DNA from 3 places in the Exiguobacterium sp. A1_3_1 genome. Region 3 is predicted to be linked to each of the others. Evidence: predicted binding sites of a transcription regulator. Region 3 holds the regulator's gene; each other region holds the start of a gene.
What was found. The regulator Rex, encoded in region 3, represses fermentation and respiration genes when NADH is low (regulators of the CRP and FNR family bind a similar motif). The targets are predictions, from matches to a motif close to TTGTGAAATATTTCACAA.
Positions count from the first base shown of each region.

Region 1: F8N00_RS04570 (cytochrome ubiquinol oxidase subunit I) is a predicted target of Rex. The motif match lies at 3,904-3,921, and genes of this name have one in related genera.
Region 2: cydD (thiol reductant ABC exporter subunit CydD) is a predicted target of Rex. The motif match lies at 3,954-3,971, and genes of this name have one in related genera.

Region 1 covers NZ_WBYY01000026.1:7,764-20,511, reverse strand. The annotation lists gene F8N00_RS04590 (FAD-dependent oxidoreductase) at 37-1,308, shown strand; gene F8N00_RS04585 (disulfide bond formation protein B) at 1,358-1,753, opposite strand; gene F8N00_RS04580 (LysR family transcriptional regulator) at 1,819-2,709, shown strand; gene F8N00_RS04575 (N-acetyldiaminopimelate deacetylase) at 2,693-3,805, shown strand; gene F8N00_RS04570 (cytochrome ubiquinol oxidase subunit I) at 4,040-5,437, shown strand; gene F8N00_RS04565 (cytochrome d ubiquinol oxidase subunit II) at 5,450-6,472, shown strand; gene F8N00_RS04560 (potassium channel family protein) at 6,577-7,245, shown strand; gene F8N00_RS04555 (Cof-type HAD-IIB family hydrolase) at 7,284-8,060, opposite strand; gene F8N00_RS04550 (DNA-dependent RNA polymerase subunit epsilon) at 8,234-8,449, shown strand; gene rnjA (ribonuclease J1) at 8,446-10,113, shown strand; gene def (peptide deformylase) at 10,160-10,699, opposite strand; gene pdhA (pyruvate dehydrogenase (acetyl-transferring) E1 component subunit alpha) at 11,077-12,159, shown strand; gene F8N00_RS04530 (alpha-ketoacid dehydrogenase subunit beta) at 12,163-12,748, shown strand, end outside.
Region 2 covers NZ_WBYY01000174.1:150-6,490, reverse strand. The annotation lists partial or broken gene F8N00_RS15060 (hypothetical protein) at 1-1,834, opposite strand, end outside; gene F8N00_RS15055 (neutral zinc metallopeptidase) at 2,018-2,860, shown strand; gene F8N00_RS15050 (nuclear transport factor 2 family protein) at 2,925-3,293, opposite strand; gene F8N00_RS15045 (Rrf2 family transcriptional regulator) at 3,316-3,798, opposite strand; gene cydD (thiol reductant ABC exporter subunit CydD) at 4,007-5,737, shown strand; partial or broken gene F8N00_RS15035 (ABC transporter transmembrane domain-containing protein) at 5,734-6,341, shown strand, end outside.
Region 3 covers NZ_WBYY01000051.1:3,714-16,461, forward strand. The annotation lists gene F8N00_RS07425 (hypothetical protein) at 1-364, shown strand, start outside; gene F8N00_RS07430 (haloacid dehalogenase type II) at 413-1,072, opposite strand; gene F8N00_RS07435 (flavodoxin) at 1,141-1,596, opposite strand; gene F8N00_RS07440 (winged helix-turn-helix transcriptional regulator) at 1,702-2,022, opposite strand; gene F8N00_RS07445 (DoxX family protein) at 2,206-2,604, shown strand; gene F8N00_RS07450 (flavin reductase family protein) at 2,624-3,217, shown strand; gene F8N00_RS07455 (hypothetical protein) at 3,337-3,759, opposite strand; gene F8N00_RS07460 (ATP-binding cassette domain-containing protein) at 3,759-5,660, opposite strand; gene F8N00_RS07465 (redox-sensing transcriptional repressor Rex) at 5,828-6,487, shown strand; gene F8N00_RS07470 (twin-arginine translocase TatA/TatE family subunit) at 6,487-6,687, shown strand; gene tatC (twin-arginine translocase subunit TatC) at 6,695-7,474, shown strand; tRNA gene F8N00_RS07480 (tRNA-Ala) at 7,578-7,653, shown strand; gene F8N00_RS07485 (S8 family serine peptidase) at 7,875-11,621, shown strand; gene F8N00_RS07490 (hypothetical protein) at 11,749-11,907, shown strand; gene F8N00_RS07495 (hypothetical protein) at 12,026-12,478, shown strand; gene F8N00_RS07500 (hypothetical protein) at 12,492-12,748, shown strand, end outside.

The sequences.
Region 1 (12,748 bases), on a different contig from region 3:
GAAAAGAAAAGAAATGACGATTGAGGAGGCGGGAGTATGACGATTGGTATCATAGGTGGAGGGTTATCCGGCTTGACGGCAGCGGCATTATTCGCAAAACAAGGAACGCCGGTCACGCTCTGGGATGCGGGATTACTTGGAGGACGTGCCACCTCTCAAACCGTAAAAGGATTTACGTTTAATTACGGTGCTCATGCGATTTATGGACGCGATCAATCGATTCTTCGCAAATTAACGAAACAGCTCGGTATCGAAGTGACGTGGCTGGATTTCTCAGCAAGTCGTGCGAAATATGAGTTTTCAGGTCATTTGACGGCAATTCCTGCGAATGCCTGGGGATTATTGAAAACAGAAGTCATCGAAGGAACGAACAAAGTACGTTTCACATGGGAAATCATTAAAACGATTTTACGAGTCGAACGAGGGGATCCGCAACAATCAATCGGGCAATGGTTAAAAACAGAACGAGTCGATGAACAAGTGGCACAGTTGATGCTTGATTTGGCATCAACGAACTTTTTTACGGCAGAACCCGAAAAAATTCCGTCAGACGTCTATTTCGAGTATTATCAAAAACTTTTTCGGACGCGCAAGCCTGTCTCATACATCGAAGGTGGATGGCAAGGGTTAGTTCAGGAGTTGGAACGGATCATCCTAGAAAACCGTGGAGAGATCCTGAAAAAAACAAAAATAACAGCAGTCGAATCGACTAAGACCGGATTTTTAGTACGTGATCGAAAGAAACAAGAATGGAACGTCGAACGGATCATCTTTGCCGTACCACCGCGTGAAATCTTGAAAATGGCGACTCCCACTGCCATTCAGCGATTTGTTACACCGTACGCGAGCCATGAACCGGTAGAAGTATTCGTGTATGATCTTGGACTTCATCCGTATATCCAAACACCGTATTCATACATCTACGACCGTTCGCATCGAGCGTTCATCACGGATTTATCGCATTATGATGCAAGTCTTGCACCGAAGGATGGTCAAGTCCTTCAAGCAATCGCCTACCTTGAACACGATCGACTCGAGGATCCTGATTATATTGGACATGTCCGAACAGGAATCGAACAGATGCTTGACGTTCATTTTGCAGATTGGCGACAACGTATCGTCGCAGAACGAACGATCAAACGAGCAGTCGTACAAGAAATCAAATGGAAAATGGGGCAAGCGCCGCTTGCGACTCATATTCCGGATCATGCAGGTGTCGCTTTCGTCGGGGACTGGTGTGAAGGTACGGGACAGCTCTCAGAGCTTGCGTTCTCAAGCGCCGTCAGCGTCTTCAATCGATGGGCGTGATATCAAACGACAAAAAAGAGAAGTCGAATCGACTTCTCTTTTTTGTATCTTATGCTTCATTGTTCGAACGTGCTGGATAGAACGCTAGAATCAAGAGTAATGTAAAGGCAATGAGACTCATCATCGGAATCGTCAAGAAACCAAAATAGTTGACCCACTTGATGAGACAGCCGCTTGTACATAACGCTTCGCCATCGGGTAAGCGCTCAAGAATGACGTGGTACAAGGCGACACCAAAGCCGGCAAGCACATACAGGCGGACGAAGAGTGGATCAATCGTTTTCGACCGGAATAGCGAGATGAGCAAATAAAAGGCAGTCGTATACATGAATAGTCGTTGCCACCAACAGAGAGGGCAGGGGATGAATCCACGAATTTCACTGAAATAGAGACTGCCAAGCGTTGCAATCGTTGAGATGATGAACATAAAATGATAGCGTGTCATATGTATCGTCCTTTCTAACGTGTTAAACTAATGCCATCTTATATCATGAGGAGTCGAATCTCACATTGCAAGTGTCGGAAATGGAAATGTTGATCACCTTATCGGAAGAATTGAATATGAGGCGCGCTGCTGAACGATTATTCGTCTCGCAACCTGCACTTAGTCAACGTCTCGTTGCGATTGAAAGACGCTGGGGAACAAAGTTATTCATTCGTTCATCGCGTGGGTTAAGCATCACACCACAAGGAGAAAAAGTAATCGGTCTCGCAAAAGAGATGAATCGGAAGGAACTTGAGTTAAAAAGTGAATTGACGGCAGAAGAGGGTGCTGTTTATGGAACGCTTCGAATTGCCGTCGCTTCCATCATGGGGCAATACTGGCTCCCGCGTGTCTTGAAACGATTCGTTGAGCGTTATCCGCATGTCCGTGTTCAGCTCGTCACGGGATGGTCCAGTGAGATGATGCGTCATATGTTAGAGGAACATTTTCATATCGGGATCATTCGTGGAAACCCGGACTGGAAAGGTGTTAAAGAACGTCTTTTCTCGGATCCGCTCTATTTAGTCGATAGTGAGTTGACGTCAATCGAACAGTTACGCGTGACGGATCGACCATTCATCCAGTTCAAGAGTGATTCAACGTACTATCAAGAAATTTTAGAATGGTGGCAAGATCGGTTCGCAAGTCCACCATCTCGGACGCTGGTCGTCGATCAAATCGAGACATGTAAGCAGATGGCTCTACATGGAATTGGATTTGCGATTTTACCCGAGTCGACGATCCAACAATCAAATGAAGTCATGCAGCTTCCGTTAAAAACATCGTCCGGAAAGATATTAAAGCGAGATACATGGATTTTGTCTACGGAATCGATGCTTGAACTAAAACAAGTTCAAGCATTTTGGGACATCGTAAAAGAAGAAGGAGGAAGTCAGTCAGATGGAATACGCCATTGAAATGCGGCGCGCGCTTCATAAAATACCAGAACCAGGGTTCAAGGAATTTAAGACGCAAGCTTTTATATTGGAACAAATTCGTGCTTATCCACCAGATCGTGTCACGTATGATACGTTTGAAACGGGAGTTTTCGTTCGAGTGAAAGGATTGACTGGAAATCGGACGATTGGATACCGGGCAGACATTGATGGGTTACCAATCGAAGAAGCGACAGGTCTTCCATTTTGCTCGGAACATCCAGGCTTCATGCATGCCTGTGGTCACGATATGCACACGTCGATTGCGTTGGGATTGATGAAACGAATCATTGAATTGCCGGTCATGGATGATGTCGTCTTTTTATTCCAACCAGCGGAGGAAGGTCCGGGCGGGGCAGAACCGATGATTAAAAGTCCGTTGTTTGAAAAATATCGTCCAAGTGAGATGTATGGTCTTCACGTCGCACCGGAGTATCCAGTCGGTACGATTGCAAGCCGTCCAGGCGTCTTGTTCGCGAGTGCTCGAGAAGTCCATATCACGATCTATGGTCAAAGTGGTCACGCGGCATTTCCTCATTTGACGATTGATACGGTCGTTGCGCAAGCAGCCTTGATCATGCAATTGCAAACAATCGTCAGCCGATCCATCAATCCGATGAACTGTAGCGTCATCACGATCGGAAAGGTCGATGCCGGGATTCGAGAAAACGTCATCGCCGGTAGAGCTGTTCTTGACGGTACGATGCGCGCACTCAACGGGGAAGACATGGAAAAACTGGAACGACGCGTTCGTGACATCATCCGGGGAATCGAAGCTTCCTTTGGCGTCAAGATTGATCTACAATTCGGAAATCGTTATTACGAGGTCGTCAATGACCGACACATCGTTGATAAATTTTCATCATTCGTTAAGATGAATGCGAACTATATTGAATGTGATGCAGCAATGACAGGAGAAGACTTTGGATTCATGTTGAAGGAAATTCCAGGAATGATGTTTTGGCTCGGAGTCGACAATCCGACATCTGGTCTTCATCAACCAACCTTGAATCCAGATGAATCCGCGATTCCTTTTGTGATTGATTTACTCGACCATTATTTCCGAGAATATGTTTAAAAAGTTTTATGAAATAATGAAGGACATTAAGCTTTCCCTTTCGAAATCAAGAACGGGAAAGCTTTTTATATATGTAAGAATAGGAGTTTTCGAACATTTTGTGAAAAAAATCACGTGCACATGTGAACAATTTGTTACATCAAACATTATAAACAGACATAAAGGGTTATGTTCTCTATGATACGGTTATAGACCATATAGAGAAGTATGTTTTAGGAAGAGGGGGCTATATACATGTTCAATGATCCCGTATTGCTCAGTCGATTGTTGACAGGGCTCACATTAGCGTTTCACATTATATTCGCGACGATTGGTGTCGGGGTACCGCTCATGGTACTCGCAGCTGAATTCATCGGTCTGAAACGCAAAGATCCGGATTATATTTTATTAGCAAGACGGTGGACGCGTGGATACGTCGTTACCGTCGCAGTCGGTGTCGTGACAGGGACGGCCATCGGATTGCAATTATCACTACTTTGGCCGTCACTCATGCAAGTAGCTGGTCAAACAATCGCATTACCACTGTTCATGGAAACATTCGCATTCTTCTTTGAAGCGATTTTCCTCGGTATTTACCTGTATACATGGGATCGATTCAAAAACCCATGGTTACACTGGTTGATCGGGATTCCAGTCGTCATCGGTGCGACAGCATCAGCATTCTTCATTACGACGGTCAACTCCTTCATGAACTCACCAGAAGGATTTAAGATCGTCAACGGAACGCTAACGCAAATTGAACCATTAAAAGCAATGTTCAATACAGCAACACCTACAAAAGCAACACACGTCATCGTATCGGCTTATTTGACAGTCGCTTTCATCTTGGCGGCAATCGCGGCGTTCCACTTACTCCGCAAAAAAACACTCTCAGCAGCGGAAACAGCGTATCATAAAAAAGCACTTCGCTTAACGGTTATGGCTGGATTGATTTTTGCCTTCTCGACTGCACTTGTCGGGGACTTCTCAGGGAAATACTTGGCGAAATATCAGCCAGAGAAACTCGCGGCTGCTGAATGGCATTTTGAAACAACAAGTGAAGCAGAATTGATTTTTGGTGGGATACTTGATCAGCAAGAAGACGGCAGTTATGAAATCAAGGGAGCCGTCAAAATCCCATATGCACTCTCGATTCTTGCGGGTGGAGCTCCAGATACAGAAGTCATTGGTCTAAATGAGTTCGCAAAAGAAGATCAAGCACCGCTGATTGTTCACTATTTCTTCGATATCATGGTTTCGATTGGTATGTATTTGGCTGCCATCTCTGCCTTGTTCATCTTGGCATTCCGATTGAAAAAATTAAATCCTTATAACAAATGGATTTTAAGAGGTGTCTTCATCGGTGGACCTCTGGCGATGATTTCAATTGAAGCAGGTTGGATGTATGCTGAAATTGGTCGCCAACCTTGGACACTTTACGGCATCATGCGGACAGCAGATGCGGCGACGACATCAACTGCCGTCGGTCCGATGTTGATTCTATTCAGTGCCTTGTACTTGATGCTCGGTACGATTTGTACAGTCGTATTATTACGGATGTTCAAGAAAAACCCGGTTGGAAAAGAACTTCAAGAACTTGCTGAAAACCACCACGCACGTGGGGAAGCTATGTTCGTGGATGATAACAAGTAAGGAGGGAACGATTTGGACGTTCAAACACTAGGAATTACGGTCCTTTGGACTTTCCTGTACGGATATCTCATCGTTGCCTCAATTGACTTCGGTGCTGGATTTTACGCCTTTTATTCAAAATATACGAAGCGGGATCATTTAACGAATCGATTGATTCTTCGTTATCTCTCACCAGTGTGGGAGGTAACGAATGTCTTCTTCGTATTCTTCTTCGTCGGATTAGTCGGGTTCTTCCCGGATACCGCTTACTATTTCGGTACGGCACTACTCGTGCCAGCCTCGATCGTTCTCGTATTGATTGCGATTCGTGGTAGTTTCTATGCATTCGCCAATTATGGATCAAATGACAGCATGTTCTATACGTTCTTATATGGAGCAACTGGTCTATTGATTCCGGCGGCGATGTCAACGACATTGACGATCAGTCAAGGTGGATTCATTCGTAAAACGAATGAAACGGTTGAGTTTTTAGGAACAAAATTATTTACGAACTTTTACTCTTGGTCGGTCGTAGCACTCGCTATCGTATCCGTCCTCTATATCAGTGCGATGTTCCTCTTGTTCTATGCAGATAAAGCGAAGGATGAAGGGGCTACGCCATTGATTCGTAAGTGGGCGCTCTTCTGGAGTGGTCCGACGATTCTAGTCTGTGCACTCGTCTTCTTTGGATTGAAAAATCAAGCGGCATGGCACTATGAGAACATCTTAAACGGGAACTGGTGGTGGTTCGCTGCTAGTTTCATCTTCTTCCTCGTTGCGGTGACACTCGTCTACATGAAGAAGAATTACGGAATTGCTTTCGTCGCGGTCATGCTACAGTATGGAGTGGCATGGTTCGGTTACGGTTATACGCACTTACCATATATCTTGTATCCATATATCGATATCAACAAAGCGGTCGTTAACGAAACAATGGCTTCCGCACTCGTCGTTGTCTTCATCTTCGGACTCTTACTCTTGATTCCGGCGTTGTACTTGATTTTACGACTCTTCTTGTTCGATAACGATTATGTACGTGGGAAATCCTCAAAATAATGGATGAATACACGCCTCTGCGAATCGCAGGGGCGTTTATAGTATTTTTAAATTGAATCGGGTACACTACTAAGGAAGAGCGATTGTGAAGGAGAGTTGTGAAAATGAATGGAGAGTTTGCAGTAATTGGACTAGGGCGCTTTGGTGGCTCGATTGTCCGTGAATTATCGAAAAATGGCTATGATGTCTTAGCGATTGACTCCGACGAGGAGCGCGTCAATGAATTCATGGGAATTGCGACGCATTCCGTCATCGCGGATACGACGGATGAGAACGTCTTAAAGAGTCTAGGAATCCGAAACTTCGATCATGTCATCGTTGCGATCGGGGAAAATATTCAAGCATCCATCTTGACGACATTGATCTTAAAAGAGCTTGGGGTACAATCGATCACCGTTAAAGCGACGAACGATTACCACGAAAAAGTATTACGAAAAATCGGAGCAGATTTCATCGTTCACCCCGAACGGGATATGGGAGTCCGGATTGCAAATGGTTTAATGAGTTCCAATATTCTTGACTATCTCGATTTATCTCAAGAATTTTCGATCGTTGAAATTAAAGTCAGTGATCGGATGGCAAAACAAACATTGATTGACCTGGATCTACGGAGCAAATACGGAGCGAACGTTGTCGCCATTAAACGTGGAGAAAACGTTCTGATTTCTCTACAAGCTGACGAAATGATTGAAAAAGGGGACTACCTCGTCGTCATTGGTGAAAATGAGGACCTCGACCGTCTAGAGCGTGCGATTCATAAAGTGAAGAACTAAAAAAAGCTGAGGCGCGCCTCAGCTTTACATTTACTTAATTAAATGAGTTGGAATTCTTTTAATCCGTGTGCGATACCGTCCTCAAGGATGGGTTTCGTGACATAGTCAGCGGCAGCTTTCGTTTCTGGAAGTCCGTTGCCCATTGCAATACCCGTTCCGACGTAGCGAAGCATCTCTAGATCGTTTAAAGCATCACCAAATGCAAAGGTATCTTCGCGGCGAATATTCGTCAATTTCAGGAATTGTTTGATCCCTTCTGCTTTCGAAGAACCGACATTGATGACATCCATTGCATGTGGGTGCCAACGAATGAAATCAAATGCGTCATAGCGTTTAACATAATCGCTCTCTTCTTCAGCCGTACAGTAGACGAGCGTTTGGAAAACATCATGCGATAAAAATGCTTCTTCATCGTGAATCGGCAACGGCATATCAAGCTCCCCGAGTGAATCGACGACATGAACATCATTTGATTTCGTCGTGAAGCCTTTTGTTTCGCCAAGATAAACGAGTGTATGCCCGTTTTCTTTCGCTTGTTGCGTTAAATGCGTTAAATCCGTCTTCGGTTGTGGACGTTTGTAGATGATTTCATTTTGATGAACGACGATTTGCCCGTTATAGCCGATAATCGTATCGATGTTGAGCAGTTCACGGATTCCAGACAACATCGCAGGTCCGCGTCCGGTTGCAAGGGCTACATAGACACCATTTTCTTGAAGCTTACGAATTGCCTGTTTTGTTGATTCCGGAACAAAATGACCATCATGCAATAAGGTTCCGTCGATATCGAAAAAGACGACTTTCTGATTTGCCATGGTTTCACCTTCTCTTTTTAATTGGTCAAAATGACCTGTTCACGTGAAAGTATAGCATAACCAAAAGCGTGTTGCCTGAAGGGAACATGCGGAATAAGGATGAAAAATAGTCCGTGTATCGTGTATACTGTACTAAGGACAAAAAACAATGTACTGATAAGGAGTTGCTAGGCATGATTTTTAAAGTATTTTACCAACCGCTTCGTTCGGAAGCACCTGTTCGTGAACGGACAGAAACAATGTATGTAGAAGGGGAAAGCATTCGTGACGTGCGATCAACGATTGACCACCTCAAAGATATCAACATCGAGTTCATCCGCGAAGTCAGCGGAGAATTTTTGACATACGAACAACAACATCCTGATTTCAAGGTTGCGACGTTCGAATGAAGTTCGTCAAAAACCATCAAGCCGCCGTTTTCGCACTCGGTGGACTAGGGGAAATCGGGAAGAACACGTATGTCGTTCAATTCCAAGATGAGATCATCGTCATTGACGCGGGTGTCATGTTCCCAGAAGATGAATTACTCGGAATCGACTATGTCATTCCAGATTACACGTACTTGATCAAGAACAAGGATAAGGTCAAAGGCGTCTTCATCACACACGGTCATGAAGATCACATTGGCGGTCTGCCATTCTTGCTCAAACAAGTGAACTTACCGATTTACGCTGGGAAGATTGCGATGGGTCTCATCAAGGTGAAGTTAGAAGAACATGGTTTGCTTCGCAACGCGGAACTGCATGAGATCGATGAGGATTCGGTCATCAAGTTCCGGAAGACAAGCATCTCGTTCTTCCGTACGACACACTCGATTCCAAACTCGTTCGGTGTCGTCGTCAAAACGCCACAAGGGAATATCGTGCATACAGGGGACTTCAAGTTCGATTTCACGCCAGTTGGAGAACCGGCTGATCTAGCTAAAATGGCTGAACTCGGTAAGGAAGGCGTATTGTGTCTTCTATCGGACTCAACGAACGCAGAAGTGGAAGGGTTTACGATGAGTGAACGTGTCGTTGGGGAAACGATCTCAGACATCTTCCGTAAAGCGGAAGGACGGATCATCTTCGCGACGTTTGCGTCGAACATCTATCGTCTGCAACAAGTCGTCAATGCTTCTGTAGAAGCAGGACGGAAAATCGTCGTCTTCGGACGTAGCATGGACAAGGTCATGATGATTGGTCAAGAACTTGATTTCATCAAAGCGCCGAAGGGTACGATCATCGAACCAAACGAGATGAAACGTTATAAATCAAATGAGTTGACGATCCTTTGTACCGGCTCACAAGGAGAACCGATGGCTGCACTTAGCCGTATCGCAAACGGAACACACCGTCAAATCTCGATCATTCCGGATGATCTCGTCATCTTCTCTTCGTCACCAATCCCAGGAAACGTCGTTTCTGTCGGAAAGACGATCAATCAGCTATATAAAGCTGGTGCAGATGTCATGTACGGTAAACTGAATGATATCCATACATCAGGTCACGGTAGTCAACAAGAGCAGTTGCTCATGTTACGTCTATTGAATCCGAAATACTTCATGCCGATTCACGGGGAATACCGGATGCTGAAGAAGCATATGTCGCTTGCGATGGATGCTGGCGTACCGGAAGAAAACTGTTTCGTCATGGATAACGGTGAAGTACTGGCATTAGATGCGAATGCAGCCGCTATCACTGGGAAGATTCAAGCGAATGCGGTTTATGTCGACGGAAAAGGAATCGGAGACATCGGAAACATCGTTTTACGCGATCGCCGTATTCTCTCAGAAGAGGGACTCGTCGTCGTCGTCGTGACGCTTGACTCGAAGACGAATCGTCTCGTCTCTGGACCGGACATCATCTCGCGTGGTTTCGTCTACATGCGCGAATCGGGTAATTTGATTAAAGATGCTGAACGTCTACTCAAGCGTTCACTTGATCAATCGCTCGCGAACCGTAATACGAAATGGACGGACATCAAACAAGTCATCAATGATACTCTCACACCGTATTTAACAGAAAAAACACAACGTCATCCGATGGTCATGCCGATCATCATGGAAGTCTGATTCAAAAAAATCCTCGTCTCCGAAAACGGAAACGAGGATTTTTGTATTACGTGGCAGGGCCGTATTCCTTGAACGGTTCTTTTTTATCAATCCGATCATAAAACATGACGCCATCTAGATGGTCGTATTCATGTTGGCAGACGATTGCTTTCATCCCTTTTAAACGTAATTTTATAGGATTTCCGTTATGATCGATGCCAGTTAGGGTAATACGCATATAGCGCGGTACATGTCCTTCGACTTCACGGTCGACGGACAGACATCCTTCGCCGCCCGTTAAATAGGTCTGCTCGACGGAATGACTGATGATTTTTGGATTATAGATACCAAATTCCAGCAAATCATCACCATCCGGTAAGCGGATCGCGAACATGCGCTTGTTGACACCGATTTGTGGTGCTGCAAGTCCAATGCCGCTTCGTAAATCGTATTTCTTCGCAATTTCATCATCTTGACTGTTGGCGAGGAACTCGCGCATGAGTCGCATCGTTTCCTTATCCTCATCGCTGAGAGGGAAGGTCACTTCTACTGACCGTTCGTGAAGAGCAGGAACGTCTTCGCGTACGATTTCATTCATGGTGATCATGAACAACACTCCTTTCGTCTACAAAAAGTATAGCATAGGAAAGTGGGGAATGATGACAACTAACACAGTAGGAAAATATCGAATGATACAGAAGATGGAATATTCTAGTTTTGTGATTGAATTCACAATGTGAAACGCGAAAAAAATAAAACATTTCCTTTGATTTTAAGGTGTTACAGATTTATACTTGTAACGTAATGAACAAGACACTATAACGTGTCGATTCATGATAATACAGTTTACTCAACTGAATAGGTACACAGACACATGTTCAAAGGATAGTCACACGGGACTTCGTTTTTTGGACACTATTGTCATGTGGGCAAATCAGTCAGAGGAATATTTCGCTGAACGCAGTGAAAGGATGAGGTGAAAAGATGAACGTAAACATGTTTAAAAACGTGGAAGAAAACTTTGAAACGTTCCGCATTCTTGACGAGAAAGGTGAAGTCGTCAATAAAGACGCTATGCCAGACCTCTCGGATGAAGAGCTTACGGAATTAATGCGCCGTCTCGTATACACACGTATCTGGGACCAACGTGCAATCTCACTTAACCGTCAAGGACGCCTTGGTTTCTACGCTCCAGTAGCTGGACAAGAAGCGTCAATGATTGGTACGCAATTCGCTTTGGATAAAGATGACTGGATTCTTCCTGGATACCGTGATATTCCACAAATGGTCTTCCATGGCTTCCCACTTTACAAAGCATTCTTGTTCTCACGCGGTCACATCACAGGTGGTAAGATCCCTGAAGGTGTTAACGTCTTAATGCCACAAATCATCATCGGTGCGCAGATCGTTCAAGCGGCTGGTGTTGCTCTCGGTCTTAAGAAAAGCGGTAAAGAACAAGTCGCAATCACTTACACAGGTGATGGTGGTTCTTCACAAGGGGACTTCTATGAAGGTATGAACTTCGCTGGAGCTTTCAAAGCACCTGCAATCTTCGTCGTTCAAAACAACCGTTTCGCAATCTCGACACCTGTCGAAAAACAATCTATGGCGAAAACAATCGCTCAAAAAGCTGTCGCTGCTGGTATCAATGGTATCCAAGTCGACGGTATGGACGTTCTTGCTGTATACGCAGCTACGAAACAAGCGCGTGTTGAAGCACTCAACGGTGTTCCGACATTGATCGAAACATTGACTTACCGTTACGGACCACACACACTCGCTGGTGATGATCCAACACGTTACCGTACAAAAGACATGGATGATGAGTATCAAGCACAAGATCCACTCGTCCGTTTCCGTGCTTTCATGGAAGCAAAAGGTCTTTGGAACGAAGATAAAGAGAACGAAGTCATCGAGCAAGCTAAAGCTGACGTTAAGGAAGCACTTGCACAAGCTGACAAAGAACCAAAACAAAAAGTTACAGATTTCATCAACGTGATGGCTGAGAAGCTTCCACAAAACCTGCAAGAGCAGCTTGATGAGTATACAGCAAAGGAGTCGAAATAACCCATGGCACAAATGACGATGATCCAAGCGATCACTGACGCAATGCGCGTCGAGATGAAACGCGACGAACAAGTTCTCTTGTTCGGTGAAGACGTCGGTAAAAACGGTGGGGTATTCCGTGCGACAGAAGGTCTTCAAGATGAGCTCGGCGAAGACCGCGTCTTCGATACACCACTTGCAGAATCAGGTATTGGTGGTCTTGCTGTCGGATTCAGTCTGACAGGATTCCGTCCAATCATGGAAATCCAATTCTTCGGATTCGTATTCGAAGTATTCGATTCAGTCGCAGCACAACTTGCGCGTCTCCGTTACCGTTCAGGCGGCACATACAGTGCACCTGTTACAATCCGTTCACCATTCGGTGGCGGTGTTAAAACACCGGAACTTCACGCAGATAACCTCGAAGGACTCATGGCTCAGTCACCAGGACTTAAAGTTGTCATTCCTTCAACACCTTACGATGCAAAAGGTCTTTTGATCGCGTCAATCCGCGACAACGACCCAGTCGTATTCCTCGAGCACATGAAACTCTACCGTTCATTCCGCGGTGAAGTGCCAGAGGGCGATTACACGATCGAACTCGGAAAAG
Region 2 (6,341 bases), on a different contig from region 3:
GTGCAATCAAGTCGAATAAGGTGAACAAGCCGACTTGTTTCGTTTGTACGAGATCACGTTGTTCCTGCAGAACCTTTAGATTGAAGTCTTGTCGGTCCTTCATCCCCGTGTACTCATCCCGGTAGGCGAATTGCTTCAATCCGAATGCTTTCGCGATCTGTCCAGCTTGTTCCGAGCGACCGGTGTCGAGTAGATATTGCATGAACGTCATCATGTAACCAATCGTCGGTGATGCTCCTTCATGATGAAAGACGGTATCGTGTGCCGACGTATAGACTTGTACGTCACCCGTAGCTTTGATTTCGCCACCTTTTCGTGGATTTTGATTCCAGCGTGGAGTCGCGATGCCGGTACTTGGTTGCGTCATCTCGTCTGCAATCGGGAATTGCAACCACTTCCCATTGACTTCTTCTTGGATAGCCGTGTATTCCTTAGGCATCTTGACCGGATGATAAAAACCTTCCATATAGACAGTCCGGTAAGGGAGGAAAAAGCAGGCGACGACGATCAGCGTACCGACGATCGAGACGACCCGGTACAACTTCGGTGGAATCGTCCGGGACGCACGGATAAAGACGGCATTTAATCCGACGGCGAGCAACAAGCTGTAACTGACCATCAAGAGACCAACTAGCTTATTCGGATCGCGGAACATCGCACCAATCAACGGTGTCTTCGTCACGAACAGGACAAACGCATCGGCAACTTGTTCATGGGTACCGGTCGCAAAGACGATCAGCGGAATCGCAAGCAGACTAAAGAACAGATGGATCGGTTGCCGATACGCGACGACGGCTCCTAGCAAGATGAGTAAAAGTGTAATCGCGCCAGCAATCCAAAACGTCAGCGGTAACGTAGTCAAATCAAACATCGGCCACCAGTAGCTCGTTAAAAATAAAACGTTCGTCCAGCTCGAGTGTCGGCTGAACAACATCAACGTATCAGAGACATTGATATTGTGTTGTGAAGCTTGTGATCCAGTCAGGATCGAGCCGACGTACATCAAGAACCAATATCCATTGAATAGTAGAAAAACGAGACCAAACGCACAAGTCGCCCGAGCATAAAACCATAGTAACGACGACCAAATCCGTTCTTTGCGACGCGTCCAACTTGTCTTTAGGAAAATGAGTCCGACCATGATTCCCATATAGATCAGCGAGAAGAAGAAATAATGGATCCCCGCCGCCATGAAGGCAAAGACGATCGATAGTCCGGTGATATCAATCCATGTCCGTCGACTCAATCGATCAGACAAACGGAAACCAGGATCGAGCTGTTCCCGAAACTTCGGGTCGAAGATGTTGAAGAACAACATCAAAGCGTAAGGGAAGACGGAATAGCCACATAATAAATAGATATGTTGAATCCGCGTAATCACCCACGGGTTCAAGGCATAAAACAACGCGGCAATCGCAAAGGCAATCAGTGAGAGATAAGAAAAGTGCTTCGAGACATAAACCGAGTGGAGCCGTTTCGTAAAAGCGAACATCGATAAAGCAGAGATCGTCAACAGTCCGATGATGAATGACTTGATCAAGACGGGACCGGATGAGCCAAACAATAGACTGAGTACATAAAACGGTAGGATGTAGAGCAATCGTGCGACATTCAGAAGCGTCGTCGTGCTCCAGCGGTTGTTCCAAGCCCCATAAATTTCTTCTAAGTAGCGATGGGAGGATAGTCCGAAGGATAGATCGCTAAACGTCACCATACCGGAACGAAACAACGGAAAGCTATAAATTAGGATGAATACAAACATACCAGATAGGACAAGGATGTCCTTACGGTACGTATGCATGAAGTTCTTGAGGTGTTGACGGAACGAGTGCATCGGACAACTCCTTTCTGCGAAAATCCGTGCTGAACTTCTTCTCTACAGGAGGGCGATATTCCTAGAAATGGATGTACTTATTTTAGCAATGAATACGAGAAGGAACGTCCATCCTAAGACGGAGCGTTACGGACGAATGCTTTCGGGTAAAGACCTACAACGAAACGAGTAGGAGGAAAGCGCATGAAATGGAAGGGAAGAGAACGGAGTTCAAACGTTGAGGATCGGCGAGGAATGGGTGGGAAAGGAATCGCCGGCATCGGTGGTGGTGTCGGAATCATCCTGCTGATCGTCATCACCTTGATGGGCGGTAATCCAGCTGAGTTACTCGGAGACTTAACCGGTGAGGATCAGCAAAATACGACGTACGAAGAAACAGCACAGGAAAAAGAAGCAGCGGATTTCGTCTCTGTCGTCTTAGCGGATACGGAACGGGTCTGGACGAAGGAATTCAAAGAGGATGGTAAGACCTATAAAGAACCGAAGCTCGTCTTATATACGGATCAAGTCAGTTCGGCTTGCGGACAAGCAGGGAAGTCCGTCGGTCCCTTTTATTGTCCCGGCGATCAGAAATTATACATTGATTTAAGCTTTTATGATGAACTGCAGACGAAGTACGGGGCACCGGGCGATTTTGCGATGGCTTATGTCATTGCGCACGAGGTCGGACACCACGTCCAGACGTTACTCGGAAAGTCGGATGAGATCATGCCCCTTCGAGAGAAAATGAGTGAGGAGAAGTTCAACAAGTACCTCGTTCGATTCGAACTACAGGCCGATTATTATGCCGGCGTCTGGGCGCATCATGCGCAAGGCGAAAACTTGCTCGAAGAAGGCGATCTTGAAGAAGCGTTGACGGCAGCGAATGCTGTCGGGGATGATACGTTACAAGAGAAGGGACAAGGATATGTCGTACCGGAGAGTTTCACCCACGGCACATCAGCGCAACGAGAACGTTGGTTCCAAAAAGGCTTTGATAACGGCACGATCGAAGGTGGAGACACATTCAAAGCGAAGAACCTATAAAAATACCAAAAAACCTGTGTTCTGCTTTCGCGGAACACAGGTTTTTTGGTATTTAAAAGTAATCTTATGAACGGAACATCGTCGGATCATCTGGAACGTTCTCCAGGTAAGCGATCCGTCCGTTTTCATCGAGACGTGCGATATCTTTTCCGTCTTGTGTGAAGACACTACCGTCTGCCCGTTTTCCGCAAACTGCCCAGCGTGTTTCATACGTTCCGGGTGTTGTTTCTTCCCAGCCCGCATACATGTGCTTAATATCCTGATTCGCCGTGAACACATGACGGACGAACTGTTTCCAGGCGTCGATGCCGTGCTTTGGTTGTCCGTTCAGAACGAACGTGATGTCTGTCGTGAATAAGGAAACGAGATCCTCAAAAGCTTGTGCGTCCGTGCGTGACGCGTCGAATAAGTCGAAATAACGATTCAATACCATAGTAAAAACCTCTTTCTGTTCATTAAAGTGTCATCATCCGGTCTGTGATTAACGCATGCAACCGTTCTAAATGTTCCGGTGGACAGGAGGCGTCGATTGCTTGACGGATCGAGCCAATCGATTCGCGCTTCAACGTCGATTGCCACGCCTCTTCCGCTTCTGTCATCAGATTCGAGAGTAGACCGATTTCCTGTTCCTGAATTCCCATCAAATCCTCAAAGACACCGCTTGACACATACAACGTCTGCTTGCCCTCGATCGCTTGATAAATGTCAAAGATTTGAATTTCGTCTGCCGGACGTCGTAAGCGAAAGCCACCTTTGACACCCGGTACGGAATACAACAGATCCGCCTGGACGAGTTTTCGTAAGAGCTTTTGGAAATAAGTCGGCGAGGCACCAAGTTGCTGGCTGATGAATTCACCGGGCAACACAGCGCGATCCGGAAGGAAGGTCAAAAGCAACATCGCGTAGACGGATTGCTCGACCCCGGTTTTCATTTGCATGAGAAGTCCCCTTTCGTTAAACGTGGATAATGTATATCCATAATAGTTTCATTCGAAAGAATTGTCGAGTTTTATGCTCTCACAAAACCGTCACACCTTTTCGACAGCATCTGCATGGCATCCCCGTTCCGGATTCGGTATACTAAATGTACGATATGTGAAAATATTCACTAAAAGTCGTTCACACTTTGTGAAAGGACGTTTGTATATGAATCCATTAAAAGGAATCGTCCAGATTCCACGCAGTATTCTCATTCAATTCATCATTGCAGCTTTCCTAATGGGGGTTGCGGTCATCGGTCAATCGTACGGCATCGTGTTGACGGTCGATCGGATTTTCTTAAAAGAACAACCGTTTGAAGCCGTCATTCCGTTACTACTCGTCGTCCTCGGAATGCTGTTGCTCCGGGTCGCCGTGACGTATTGGAACGGTCGTCTCGGTACGACGTTATCGGCACACATGAAGCAGGCGCTTCGGGAAGCACTCGTCGCGAAATACACAGGTCGTTCGGTCGAGATGATGCTACAAGGGCAAGCGGGACAGAAGGTCAGTGTCTTGCTCGACGCTGTAGACGAGATGGACAGCTACTACAGTCAGTACTTGCCGAAAGTCGTCCAGACGACGATCGTTCCCTTGATGGTCTTGATCGCGGCATTCAGCTATGACTGGATCACTGGTCTCGTCATGATGATCACAGCACCGTTCATTCCGTTGTTCTACATCATCATCGGCATCATGACGCAAAAGCGGGCGGATGCTCAACTCGAGAAGATGACGGCATTCTCGGGAACGTTCCTTGATACGTTGCAAGGACTGACGACCTTGAAGTTATTTGGTCGTGCGAAACGACAACGTGACGTCATCGAAAAAAGTAGTCTTGATTTCCGGGATGCGACGTTAACGGTCTTGAAGCTCGCCTTCTTGTCGTCGTTGATGCTTGAGTTCATCTCGATGCTCAGCATGGGAATGATTGCACTTGAAGTCAGTCTGCGCTTGATTTTGTTCCAAAGCATTACCTTCATCCCGGCGTTCCTGATGCTCGTGTTGGCACCAGAATACTATCTTGCCTTAAAAGAGATGGGAGCTGCCTTCCATACGGGACGAGGTAGTGTCGCGGCAGCGAAACAGATCGCAGCCGAACTAACAGCAGACGATCGTCCTGTTGCCTTCGGTCAATCAGAACTTGCGATGAACCGTCCACCACGAATCGTCTTGGATGAAGTTGATTTTACGTATCAAGAAGGACGCTTTGCCTTACAAGACGTGACACTTGCGATTGAACCGTATCAAAAGGTGGCGTTGATCGGTCGCAGTGGTGCCGGTAAGTCGACTGTCTTACAGTTGATTGCCGGACTCGCGGATCCAAAAGAAGGACGGATTCTGCTTGACGGGATTAATCGCAGTCAGGTGGAGGAAGCGAGCTGGTTCCGTCAGTTGAGCTACATCTCGCAGCATCCGTATCTGTATGCCGGAACGCTGGCAGAAAACATCGCAATCGGTGAACTCCGTCAAGCGACGCCGGAAGAGATTTTTGAGGCGGCGCAGGCAGCAGGACTCGAGGAGTTGATTGCGACGTTACCTGAAGGGATTGACACAGTAATTGGAGAAGGTGGACGTGGTCTATCAGGCGGCGAGAAACAGCGCGTTGCGTTGGCACGAGCGTTCTTGAAACGACCGAACGTCATCGTCTTTGATGAACCGACGACAGGACTCGACGTCAAAACGGAGCGACTGCTTCAGCAAGCGATCGAACAGCTTGGACAAGCAGCGACAGTCATCACTGTCGCACACCGTCTGCATACGATCGAGCGCTCAGATCAAATCGTCGTCCTCGATGGTGGACGAATCGTCGATCGTGGCACGCACGATGAACTGCTTGGGCGTGATTCGGAATATGCGCGGATGCGTAGCGTCCAGAGAGGGGAGGAAACACGATGAAAGAACTACTAAGAGTCTTTCGGTTGATGGTGCATCAAAAACGCGATATCGCCTGGTCGATCTTCTTCGGTGTCCTCGCCGGAGTGACAGCGGTCGGGTTATTCGCAGCAAGTGGTTATCTGATTTCAAAGGCAGCCTTATTGCCACCGATCCAGACGCTTGCCGTCTTGATTGCGTTGCAAAAAATTTCGAGTCTGACGCGCGCCGTCAGTCGATATGCGGAACGTTATTATTCGCACCGGGCGACGTTTACGATCCTCAGTGATATCCGGACGTCGTTTTACCGTCGACTTGAGCCGCTCGCGCCAGGAATTTTCGGCAAATACCGGAGTGGGGATTTACTTGCCCGGATCGTCGGTGACGTCGAAAGTCTGCAAAATACGTTCTTACGTGTTCTCTATCCACCGATCGTCTTGTTGCTTGTCTTCTTCTGTACGATCTTTTTCGTCAGTTTCTTCTCGTGGACGATTGCCGGGATTCTATTGCTTGGTTTGATTCTGACCGGTTTCTTGATTCCGGGTTGGTTCGCGTACCGCGAACAACGTTTCGCACGTTCGGTTCGTGTCCGCCGTGGTGATCTGTCGACAGAAGTGACAGAGTTGTT
Region 3 (12,748 bases):
TGCTTTTGATCAGACAGTCAATGGTAAGCTCAGTAACGTCGTCATCGTCGATCGGAAGTATGGTTTAACGAACAAGGCGAGTGATGATTATTTCATGATTGCTTCTGGAACACCGGTGACGGATCAAGAAAAGAAGTCATTCGAACCGATGATTCAAAAGATGGATGCAGAACAAGTCCAAGCCGAGGTGATCTCAAAGCACGAGGTGACGGCTGTTGAGAACAATAAAGAGCGGATGTTGACGTTATTTAAGGTCTTCTATAAAGATACGGATCAAAACGAATACCTCTTCTTCATCGAAAAAGAAGGCGGTCTGAAGCTCGATCTATTCAAGAAGGGTTACTCCCGTCTTTCGAATTACTGAAGACATGAAAACAGCGGATTCCTAAATAAGGAGTCCGCTGTTGTTCGTTCATTGCCATTCAGTGATACCCGTCAAGTCATCATAGATACGATCGGGATCGAGATTCAATTCCTCGACCGGAAGTCCATTTCGATTGATCCATGCCGTTTTGAAGCCGAAACTCTTCGCCCCGGTGATGTCCCAACCGTTCGAGGACATGAAGAGGATCTCCTCGCGTTTTAGACCGAGCGTGTTTAAGGCATGCATATAGGATGCAGGTGCTGGCTTATACTGTTTGATATCATCGACACTGACGAGATGTTCGAACCGATCGGCTAAGCCTGACTGCTCAATGAGCGGATCGAGCATATCATGGGAACCATTCGAGAAGACGACCAGACGTTTGTCCGCCATCGTCTCGAGAACGGAGCTGACTTCAGGATATACATCAAGCGTCAGGTACGTCTCCATTAAGGTCGTGATTTGTTCCTCGGTCACATGAAGCTTCAGTTCGAGTAACGTATAGCGGAGAGCATCTTGTGTCACTTGGCTGAACGGCACATACTGTCCGTTCAATTGTCGGAGGAAAGAGTACTCCAGTTGTTTCTCCCGCCAGCGTTTGCTGATCGCTTCTCCGTGATCCGGATAAAGCGCTTCGGCTTGTTCTTTGACGGAATGGACATCGAATAATGTACCGTAGACGTCAAAGACGAGTGCTTGAATCGTCATAAAACATTCATCTCACTTTCATAGAGTTTGCTTTAACGATTCCCTTACAGTACGGATTCAAACGACACTCAAGAATGAACCTGTTGTAAAAAGCGATGAAACGTTTGCGCGAATGCACGACAAGCGGCTTGTTTCTCCGGGGTATTCGGATCAAACTCAATCTTCAAGCCATCCGTGACGAGGGTCGCCCCAGCTTCTTTTAATGCGTCTTCAATCAAATCAACGGCTGCGCAGTACTTCGGATAATCAAGATCCCCCGAACCAAAAGCAGCCGCCGGTATCCCGTCTAAGGATTGTTCCCTTAGCTCCTCAACGAAGTCTTCTGCTTCATACGGTAAATCACCGTCTCCCCATGTATATGAGCCGAGTAATAGACCATCAAAACGTGATAAGTCCTCCCCGACGAATTGATCTAGTTCCGTGATCGTCACGTTGACACCGTGTTGCTCGAGTTCATGTTGAATGAGCGAGACGATATCTTCCGTATTACCGGACATGCTGACGAATCCAATCGCGATATGCATGCATTTTCCTCCTTTCACTGTACTTCTCTACTTTAATTGATAATGATTATCAATGTCAAAGGACATATAAAAAAGCACCTTCCGAAGAAGATGCTTTTCTATACATTAGTCTTGTAGTTCGGCCCATTCCTCAATGGAACGAATGACCGGTTCGAGTTGGCGCCCTTTGTCGGTCAAACTGTATTGAATCTTAATCGGACGATCGGGAATGACAGTCCGGATGACGATGCCTTCCGCTTCGAGCTCCTTCATACGTTCCGTGAGCATACGACCTGATAATTCGGGAATGGCATCTTGAATCTCATTGAAACGACATGTCTTCGTCAACAAGTGACGTAAGATCAGACCCGTCCATTTCTTACCTAAGATTTCAAAGGCATGTTCGACTTTGGGACAAAGAGCCGGTTGGATTGCGACTTCTTCCATCAGCACTCATCCTTTCTATAGTTGTAGTATACCCGCTTCTGCTAAAAAAATCGAATCATTTTACTTAATGTAACAAAAAGAACTAAAACAAATCTATTTACTTTTAGTAAGTAATAAGATATAGTCTGTTTATTGAGTTACTTAAAGTAACTAAAATACATTAGGTAAAAGGAGAAGAGAGCAATGATGGATACAGGACTTTTAATTATTCGTTTAATCATCGGCTTAACGTTCGCTGCACACGGGACACAAAAATTATTTGGTTGGTTCGGCGGACACGGAATCGCTGGAACAGGCGGTTGGTTCGAATCAATCGGCATGAAGCCAGGGAAGGCACTCGCGATTACAGCAGGTCTTGCTGAATTGATCGGCGGCTTGTTGTTTGCAGGAGGCGTATTCCTCTGGATCGCAGCACTCCTCATCATCGGATCGATGCTTGTCGCGATCGTTAAAGTACACGGTGCGAATGGTTACTGGGTGACGCAGAACGGGTACGAATACAACATGGCATTGATCGTCATCGCGCTTGGTGTAGCGATGATCGGTGCTGGAGACTATTCACTCGCTGCACTCATCGGGTGAAGAAAAAGGTGGGTCATTCATGAAGTTCGAGGCATCAACGCTTAGCGCAAAAGACAATTATAAATTACTGATCGGAAGCATCATTCCGCGTCCGATTGCTTTCGTGACAACGCAAGGAGAAGACGGGACGGTCAACGCCGCACCGTTTTCCTTCTTTACGGTCGCTTCAAGCAGTCCGCCGCAACTGGTGATCGCCGTACAACGGACGGATCAGGGGCAGAAGGATACGGCACGTAACATCTTAGCGAAACAAAGTTATGTCATCCATATCGTCAGCGAAGAGATCGTCGACGCAGTCAATGAGACAGCAGCGCCACTTGCTTACGGTGAAAGTGAGCTTGAGCGGACGGATTTGACGCTCGTCGATAGTGACGCAATCGAAGTACCCGGAATCGCGGAAGCGAAAATTCGCTTCGAGATGCGCTTGACGCAACACGTCGAGCTAGAAGGTGCCGATCTTCTAATCGGGGAAGTACTGCGCTATCACGTTGCAGATGAACTCGTCGAGTCGTTCCGAATTGACGCGGCAGGATTGAAGGCTGTCGCTCGTTTAGCAGGGAATGATTATGCGACGATCGGGAAGACGTTTACGATTGCCCGACCGACGAAATGATCGAAGTGTGAATGCCTGACTCACCGTATGATTCGTTTTGATTCAAACAAAAAGGAGTGGAGAGACCGGTCTAACTACCGGAATCTCCACTCCTTTTTTCATGTCGTTCATCTGATTCATCAAGGCTGCGGATCGATTTCGTTTGAAGAGGCTTCAAGTCCATGACGTTTACTGTACTGATAGCCATCGAGCAAATAAAAGACGATTGCGAGTGCCCATATTCCGACGCAGCTGATCAAGAAAGCGCTGATTGGAGAGACACTACCGTAATACGATAAGATCAACGGATCATTGAGTTCGACGAATAGCTGTATCGTCAGGAGCGTACAGCATAATCCCGAGAGTAAACTGATGAAGAGCCCACTCCATGTCTGGATGACGAGACCGATCATGCAGGAAATCAAGAGGAACAAAGGAAGTGCAGCATTGAAGGCATCTGGACGAATAAAGACGGATACATAATCGGCATATAACGGTACGAAATAGAGAACACCGGATAGTAATCCTAAGATGAGATTGATGAAAAAGCTCTTCGTCCGCATCAGTGTTGGTTCTCCCATCGTTCCATTAATTCGAGCAAATCGACATCAATCTGATCACGTTCTGCCGAAAGTGCCGTTGCTTTCGGAATGTCATTGAAGACTTCCGGTTCGCAAAGCAACTGTTCGATCTCCGCTGAACGCTGTTCGAGCCGCTCAATGTCTTGTTCGAGTTGTTCGATTTGCTGACGGCGCTTGCGCTCTTCCTTCTGCGCTTCTTTATCGATCGTCTTCGATGCCGTGACTTTTGCTGCTTTTGCTTCCTCGGCTTCAAGACGAGCGATTTCTTCTTGCTCTGCTTTCTTTTCTGTATAGTACGAATAATCGCCAAGGTACTCTGTCACACCGGTTTCACTCATCTCGATGACACGGGTCGCGATCCGGTCGATGAAGTAACGGTCGTGAGAGACGAATAGTAGTGTTCCTTCATAGTCGACGAGCGCATTTTCGAGGACCATCTTCGAATCTAGATCTAAATGGTTCGTTGGCTCATCGAGGACGAGGACGTTCGTCTTCCGGAGTTTCAGTTTCGCAAGCGCGAGACGTCCGCGTTCGCCACCAGATAACTCATGGACGATTTTGAAGACATCGTCACCGCTGAACAGGAATTGCCCGAGGACAGACCGGACTTCTTGTTCACGCATCAGTGGCCATTCGTTCCAAATCTCATCGATGACGCGATTCCGGTCATTGAGTTCTGCCTGCTCTTGATCGTAATATCCGATCGAGACGCCAGTTCCGAAACGGAAATCACCGAAGAGGGGGCGTAAGCGACCGACGAGGACTTTTAAGAGCGTCGACTTTCCGATGCCGTTCGGTCCGACGAGTGCCAGTGATTCACCGCGTTGCAAGCGGAACGTGATGTCTTTTGAGACAGCTTCTTCGTAACCGATCGCCAGTTGATTGACTTGAAGAACGTCGTTCCCGCTCTGTTTTTCAATCGGGAAGGACAGGACCGTGCTACGCTCATCGCCATCTGGTCGGTCGAGTCGGTCGACCTTCTCGAGTCGCTTCCGGACACTTTGGGCACGTTTTGTCGTCGTCGCCCGAGCGATGTTGCGTTGAATGAAGTCCTGCATCTTCGCGATCTCTTCTTGTTGCTGTTCGAACTGTTTCATTTCTTGATCGTACAATGCCGCTTTTTGTTCCAAGTACTTCGTGTAGTTACCGGTGAATTTACGGCAGACATTGCGTGACAGCTCATAGACGACATTGACGACTTGGTCAAGGAAGTACCGGTCGTGCGAGACGATTAGGACGGCGCCACGATAACCACCGAGGTAACTTTCGAGCCAAGCAAGCGTATCGATATCGAGGTGGTTGGTTGGCTCATCGAGAATGAGGAGCTCTGGTGCTTGCAGGAGCATCTTCGCTAAGGCGAGACGTGTCCGTTGACCACCGGATAACGTTTGGATCCGGCGCGAATAATCGTCCGGATAAAAGCGCATGCCGTGCAGAACGGAGCGGATATTCGCTTCGAACTGATAACCACCCGCTTCTGAGAAGTCGTGTTGCGCTTGATCGTACGTCTTTAGGAGACGATCGTACGCGACCGGATCGTTCAAGATATGCTCCATGCCCATTTCGATTTCCATCCGGCGTAGTGTTCGTTCTTGTTCCTGCAAATGTTCAAAGACGGTCAGCATCTCGTTCCAGATCGTCTCGTTCGATTCAAGACCACTGTCCTGCGCGAGATAACCGATTTTGACATCTTTACCTTTCATGATGTCACCCGAGTCATGACTGAGTTCGCCAGCGATAATTTTGAGCAAGGTCGATTTACCGGCACCATTTCGTCCGACGAGCGCAATCCGGTCGCGCTCTTGTACTTCCAATTTGATATTTTCTAAAATCGGCTCAACGCCGAATGATTTCGAGAGTTGGTTGACTTGTAAGAGTATCATTTCCATCCATCCTTCCACCCTTTAGTCTATCACGAACAAAAGCGCGAGGTCCTGCGGAATATATTATTTGTGACTCTATGTGAAGTGGTTTACAATCAAGGAGAGTAGAAAGCTTTTTGCAAAGATTTGGGTGCCACGATGGATGTGGCCGAAGGGGGAACTGCAGGATGAATGGACCAGACACAAAAATTCCACAAGCGACAGCAAAACGGTTGCCGCTATATTATCGCTTCATCCAAAGTTTATACAATTCAGGCAAGCTCCGCGTCTCTTCTGCTGAGTTAAGCGAGGCGGTGAAGGTTGATTCAGCAACGATTCGTCGCGATTTTTCCTACTTTGGGGCATTAGGGAAGAAGGGGTATGGATATAACGTTCAACATCTCTTAACGTTTTTCCGCAAAACCTTGAATCAAGATGAGGTGACGAATGTTGCCTTAATCGGGGTCGGTCATCTCGGAACAGCGTTTGCAAATTATAACTTTTTAAAGAATAATAGTACTCGGATAGTCGTTGCGTTTGATGCGGACGAAGAGAAGGTCGGAACAACGACGCATGACGTTCCAATCTATCATGTTTCGGACATGAAAGAACAAATCGAAGCGAATCAGGTCGATGTTGCCATCTTGACGGTTCCATCCCAGTTCGCGCAGTCAGTAGCGGATGAGTTAGTCGAGTATGGTGTGACTGGCATCCTGAACTTTACGCCCGCGCGGTTGAACGTGCCAGCGAGCGTCCGGGTCCATCACATCGATTTATCGATCGAGTTGCAGTCGTTAGTTTATTTCATGAAGCATTATTCGCAATCAGCTGAAGGAGTGAAATCATAATGGAAAACCTTATCCCGTCAACTATAGCATTCATCGGACCAGGTAGCTTAGCACTAATCGGTGTCGTCGCATTAATCATCTTCGGACCGAAGAAGTTACCTGAACTTGGTCGTGCTGCGGGTCAGACATTGAAAGAGTTCAAGAGCGCAACGAACGGTATCATGGACGACGATAAAAAGGATGAACCGAAAGAGAAGTGATTGAATCATGGCGATTGATCAAGAACAAAGCGTGACGTCGCATCTGGACGAACTGCGTAAACGGATCGTCTGGTCGCTTATCATCGTCGTCGTCCTGTTCGCTGTTGCATTTCCGCTCGTCCGACCGCTCGTTCGCTTCTTGCAAGCGGACTTAAAAGAGCTCGGTATCGGTTTGAATGCCTTCAACGTCGCAGATCCTTTAATGTTATATTTGAATCTTGCGTTCATCATCGCAATCGTGTTGGCATCACCGTTCTGGATGTATCAACTGTGGGCATTCGTCCGCCCTGGTCTGTATGACAAGGAGCAAAAAGCGACATTGACGTATATTCCGGTCATCTTCTTTCTGTTTTTGGCTGGTGTAGCCTTCTCGTACTTTTGGTTGTTACCTTTCTTATTAAAAGTTTCGACTGAACTAGGGAAGGAACTCGGAATCGAACAAGTCATCGGAGTCGAGAACTACTTCAGTTTCTTAATCCGATTAACGATTCCGTTCGGTCTTCTTTTCCAATTGCCGGTCGTGACGATGTTTCTGACACGTCTTGGTCTCGTGACGCCAATTTTCATGCGAAAGAATCGGAAATATGCGTACTTTGCGCTGTTCGTCGTTGCGGCATTGATCGCACCGCCGGACGTGACGTCACACTTGATGATCTCGGTCCCATTGTTCGTTCTCTATGAGATCAGCATCTTGATTTCTGCGCGGACGTACAAAAAGGTCTTGATCCTCGAGCAACAGGCAGAGCTTGAACGACAGGCGGATTTGATGCGTGAATTGAATAAATGAATCGTGAATTCCTTCCGACGATTTTGGAAGGAATTCTTTTTATGAAAGCGTTATTTTTATATTGATAAAGCAGTTAGCGATGCGTATACTAAAGTTAATTCATGGGGGCTTAGCTCAGCTGGGAGAGCGTTTGGCTGGCAGCCAAAAGGTCGTCGGTTCGATCCCGATAGTCTCCACCATATTCGTACACTTCAAACTCTTGAGGATTCAAGAGTTTTTTTGTTTTTCTCAAAATATGGAAATGTAATATAAAGTGTCAATAAAAACAAATAATTATATAAAACAGACAGAACTGAATTGTTTATTTCCATCTATTTCATTAAACTAAATATACAGAATTTTCGTTTAACTGTTTTGTTGGTAACATCATTATAGTTTTTTAGAAAAGGGGAAAAGAAGCATGAAGAAGGAAATCGCACTCTTGGCAGCTGTCTTAATGACATCTTCCAACTTGGTCAGTGCTCAAGGAGCACTGTCCTCGCAAGATAAGGCAAGCGGTCAAAAGCCGCACGCCCTCTCACTTAAGAAAACAGGACAGGAGAAGGTGTATAAGCAGTCTGACAAGGTCCGTGTCGTCATCGAGATGGAGCAGAAGCCGGCGATTCAAATTGCGCAGGCACAAAACAAGCGGTATAGCACATTGAGCAATGCCGAAAAAGAGTCGATTAAGGATCGCCTCGTAAGTGTCCAAAAATCAGTCAAGTCAGCGATCGCTAAAAAATCGATTCCCGTTACATATAAGGAAAGCTTCACGACCGTCATTAACGGATTCAGTGGTGAAGTCAAGTTCGGCGACATCGAAGACATCAAACAACTCGACGGAGTCAAGAGCGTACATATCGCCCATGAATACGCGCGACCGAAAGCCGATAAAGGTGCAAAACCAGATATGTTATATAGCAAAGATATGGTTAATGCAAAAGAAACATGGCAGGACTACGGCTTCAAAGGGGAAGGGACAATTGTAGCGGTCATCGATACGGGGATTGATCCGTCGCATAAAGATATGGTGTTGAGCCCAGAGACGAAGATTGATTTGACTTCTTCAAAGGTTGAAAGCGCCAAAGAATCAAAAGGACTAAAAGGGAAGTATTTCACGGAAAAAGTCCCATACGGCTATAACTACGCTGATCACGATAGCGAAATCCGTGATTTAGGTGCAGGTGCATCGATGCACGGAATGCACGTAGCGGGTACGGTCGGTGCTAATGGAGACGAAGCGAACGGTGGTATCAAAGGGGTCGCACCGGAAACACAACTCCTCGCGATGAAAGTATTCGGAAATGATCCAGGCATGCCATCGACATTCAGTGATATCTACATCAAAGCGATTGATGATGCGATCGCCCTCGGAGCGGATGTCATCAACATGAGTCTCGGTTCGACAGCATCATTCGTCAACGCAGATGATCCAGAGCAACGGGCAATCGTCAACGCGATGAACAACGGGATCTTATGTGCGATCTCTGCTGGAAACTCGGCATTCACAGGACATGGTGCAGGCAATCCGTATACAGCGAATCCTGACATCGGTGTTGTAGGATCTCCAGGGTTGATCAGCCAAGCGCTACAAGTCGCATCGCTAGAGAATACGAAATTAACGCTTGAAGGTATGGCACTGACGATTGACGGACAGGATGCTGGGTATTTGGCGTACCAAAAACAGGACTCGCCGAATCCGATTAAGGTATTCAACAAGGAGAAGCAAGACGTCATTTATGTCGGCGATGGTCAAGCATCGAACTATCAAGGAAAAGATGTCAAAGGAAAAGTTGTTTTTGTTGTGCGTAACGGCAGTTTCAATTACGGTATGATTCAAGCAGAAGCTGAGAAACAAGGAGCAGCCGGTGTCATCGTTCGTGGACGAGTCGATCATGGGGATTATGTCAGCATGGCACTTAACAATCCGACGATTCCGATGGTGACGCTCAGCATCGCGGATGGGAATGATCTTGAAGAAAAAGCGAAAGCAGGAAAAGCAATTGCTGTCACGTTCGATGGAAAAGCGGTCTCAGCAGATAACCCAGTAGCGGGCGAGATGTCTGATTTCACGTCATGGGGTGTCACACCAAATCTTGATTTCAAACCTGAAATCACGGCACCGGGTGGAAAAATCTACTCGACGCTCAATGATAACGAATATGGCGTCATGAGTGGAACATCGATGGCAGCACCACACGTCGCCGGAGGAACGGCACTTGTCATGCAACGAATCGCGAAGGATTTCAAAGTCGATGGTGCGACACGCGTTAAACTCGCGAAGAATATCCTCATGAACACGTCACGTCCACAGCTTGATAAAGGGCAGTATAATGCTGAAGCGAAAACTGGTAGCTTCTATTCACCACGTCGTGAAGGTGCTGGTTTAATGGATCTACGTGCTGCGATGAAAACACCAGTCGTCGTTACGGAAACGAAATCGGGTGAAGGAAAGGCTGCACTCAAAGAGGTCGGCGAAAAATTCACATTCACGCTCGATTTGAAAAACTATAGTAGCGAAAAAGTGACATATCAATTAGCCGGAACGGTACAATCGGATCTCGGTGCAGAAGGAACGAACTTCCTGGAAGCCAACAATATTTATAAGAAAAACTCAGTGGATGCGGTCGATCCGAATAAAGGAACTTTCCCAATCTCATTCGCAGTCGGTTCGAAAAAAGCAAGTTCTGTCTCCATCAATCCGAAGAGCTCAACGAAAGTAAGTGTATCGGTCGATTTGAAAGATACAGTCGATTGGGCAAACGGTCTTCCACTTGAGCAAGTCTTTGAAAATGGCTACTTCGTTGAAGGTTTCGTTCGTTTAATCGATACGAAGAGTAAAAATCCGGAATTGACAGTGCCGTACGTCGGATTCAAAGGAAAGTGGGATCAGGCACCGATCGTCGATGCACCGCGTTATGACGAAGAGAAGACATTCTACGGATTAACTGGATTAGCGACAGAAGTAAAAGATGATTTCGAGTTCCTCGGCACGAACACGGCGGGAAAAGTCGTTGAAAACAAGGTTGCGTTCTCACCGAACAACGATGGTAGCGTTGACGAGGCGTTCCCAGTCCTCTCGTTCCTTCGTAATGCACGAAAAGTCGAGTATTCGATTCTTGACCGTAATAAAGCAACACTCCGTAAATTAGATCTACAAACAGACGTTGTGAAGAACTATTATGATAGCGGTTCTGAAGATGGGTTCACACCCGTCACAAGTGCGGCTTGGGATGGAACAGTCAATGGAAAACCAGTCAAAGACGGTCTTTACTATTACCAAGTGAAATCAGTCATCGATTATCCGAATGCGAAATGGCAGTCGAATCTCTTCCCCGTCTATATCGATACGAAAAAACCAGCAGCAACGGTTCAATGGGATACTGCAAAAGAAACGCTTTCATGGACAGCAGGCGATCAAGGAACAGGTATAGCGTCGTATGACATTCTCGTTGATGGAACAAGTGTCCTCAAACAGCCGCTTGCGCCGACAGAAAAAGCATATGAATTAAAAGGTCTCTCGAAATCGGCGAAGATTGATTTCGTTGTCAAGGATTATGCAGGAAATACAGTGACGAAATCGGTGAACACGACAGGCATCGACAAGGCGGTACCAACCGTCCAAATCGATACACCGGTCGCACTCGGTCTGTCGACATCTAAAGTGGTTACTATCGCGGGTCATGTATCCGATGAGTCAGGGATTAAATCATTCAAAATTAACGGAAAAGCCGTCCAGCTTCGTTTTGATGCAGCAAAACAGCAGTACGTGTTCAGTCATGATGTGACCTATACGAAAGATGGCGTCAAATCGTTTAAAGTCGAAGCTTATGATGGAAAAGGAAATCGCTTGGTATTTAGTCGTCAAGTCATTCTAGATTCGACATTGCCGACTTTAAAAGTGACAGCACCAAAAACAGTATCAGCAAAAATAAAGACAGCATCTCTTAAAATCGTTCTTCAAGATAATTATGATGAGATTCGATTTGATATGAATGATAATGCCGTATACCGTCATACCTTCAAGGAACCATACCAAATGAGAGCCTTCAAAAAGACAATCACAAAAAAAGTGACGCTCAAGAAGGGGAAAAACACGTACAACTTGAAACTGAAGGATCTTGGTGGACACGTTGTTACAAAAACAGTCGTCATCACGAAAAAATAAGTAACTACAGATAAACTCAGGCGGGTATCCGTCTGGCTTTTCTTGCGTGCCGAAGCGCCTTGAAGGGTTTATGAGACGAGAAGAGGGGGAATTTTAAGAACAGAAACAAGTCAGAGGGGGAACAACCATGAATCCGTTCACGACCTTAATCGCCTTCATCGTAGGGTGTCTCGTCTTATATCTCGGTATCCGTGACAAAAACGGCTGGCTGATCGGTGTCGCGATGATACCGCTCGCAATCGTTGCCTATAGCGTCATCTATCTGATCATCCAGGTCAGTGCGTAGTCTTCATGGAAGATGTCTTACCCTAAGCGGTAGGACATCTTTTTTTTGAAATTCGTACCACAGATGAAACCGATCGAGTAAAATGTAAGTATATGACAGTATAGAAAGGTGGATGATCATGGAACACGTACATACACAAACAGATGCCTTAGCGGCGCTGTACGAAGAGATGCATCAGAAGACGAAGACCGGCATGTGGGTCATGCTTGCGGTATTCTTAGCGCTCAGTAACACACTCGAGAAACCAATCTACGCGATGATCGTCCCGTTATTGTATTTTGGCTACGACATGTTCGTACAACGGAAGCGGTTCGCGCTTGTCGCGGAATACACATCAAAGGATTCAGCAAGACGGCTCTATCAGGTACATGTGCTGATCGGCATCTTACAGTACGGAGCACTCGCTGGTCTGATCGTTTGGGCGGTCGATCGACCGAACACGTACTTCTTGATCGGTCTCGTCATCGTCGTCATTCCGTTCTACTGGCTCTGTCGAAAGACGTTAGAGTTCATCTCACGAAAGATTGATCCAACATATATCACGGAAAAAGAAATTCACAAAGCGCGCTAAAGGAGACGATGTCATGCAAACAGCTCGTGAAGAACGTCTACAAAAACTTGCGCTCGCGTACCGAGACGTCGAGTGGCTCGGCACACGCTGGTATTGGAACATGTTTCTATTCATAACAGTCGGTATCTTAATTGAATGGACGGATCTCCCGATGTTGATTTTGGCGATTCCAGCCGTTTTTCTCGCCTCCGATTTTCGCTATCAATTAAAAAAACAAAAAATTTTAGACGGCTATATCTCAAAAGCACAAGTCCGTCGGCAATTTTTACT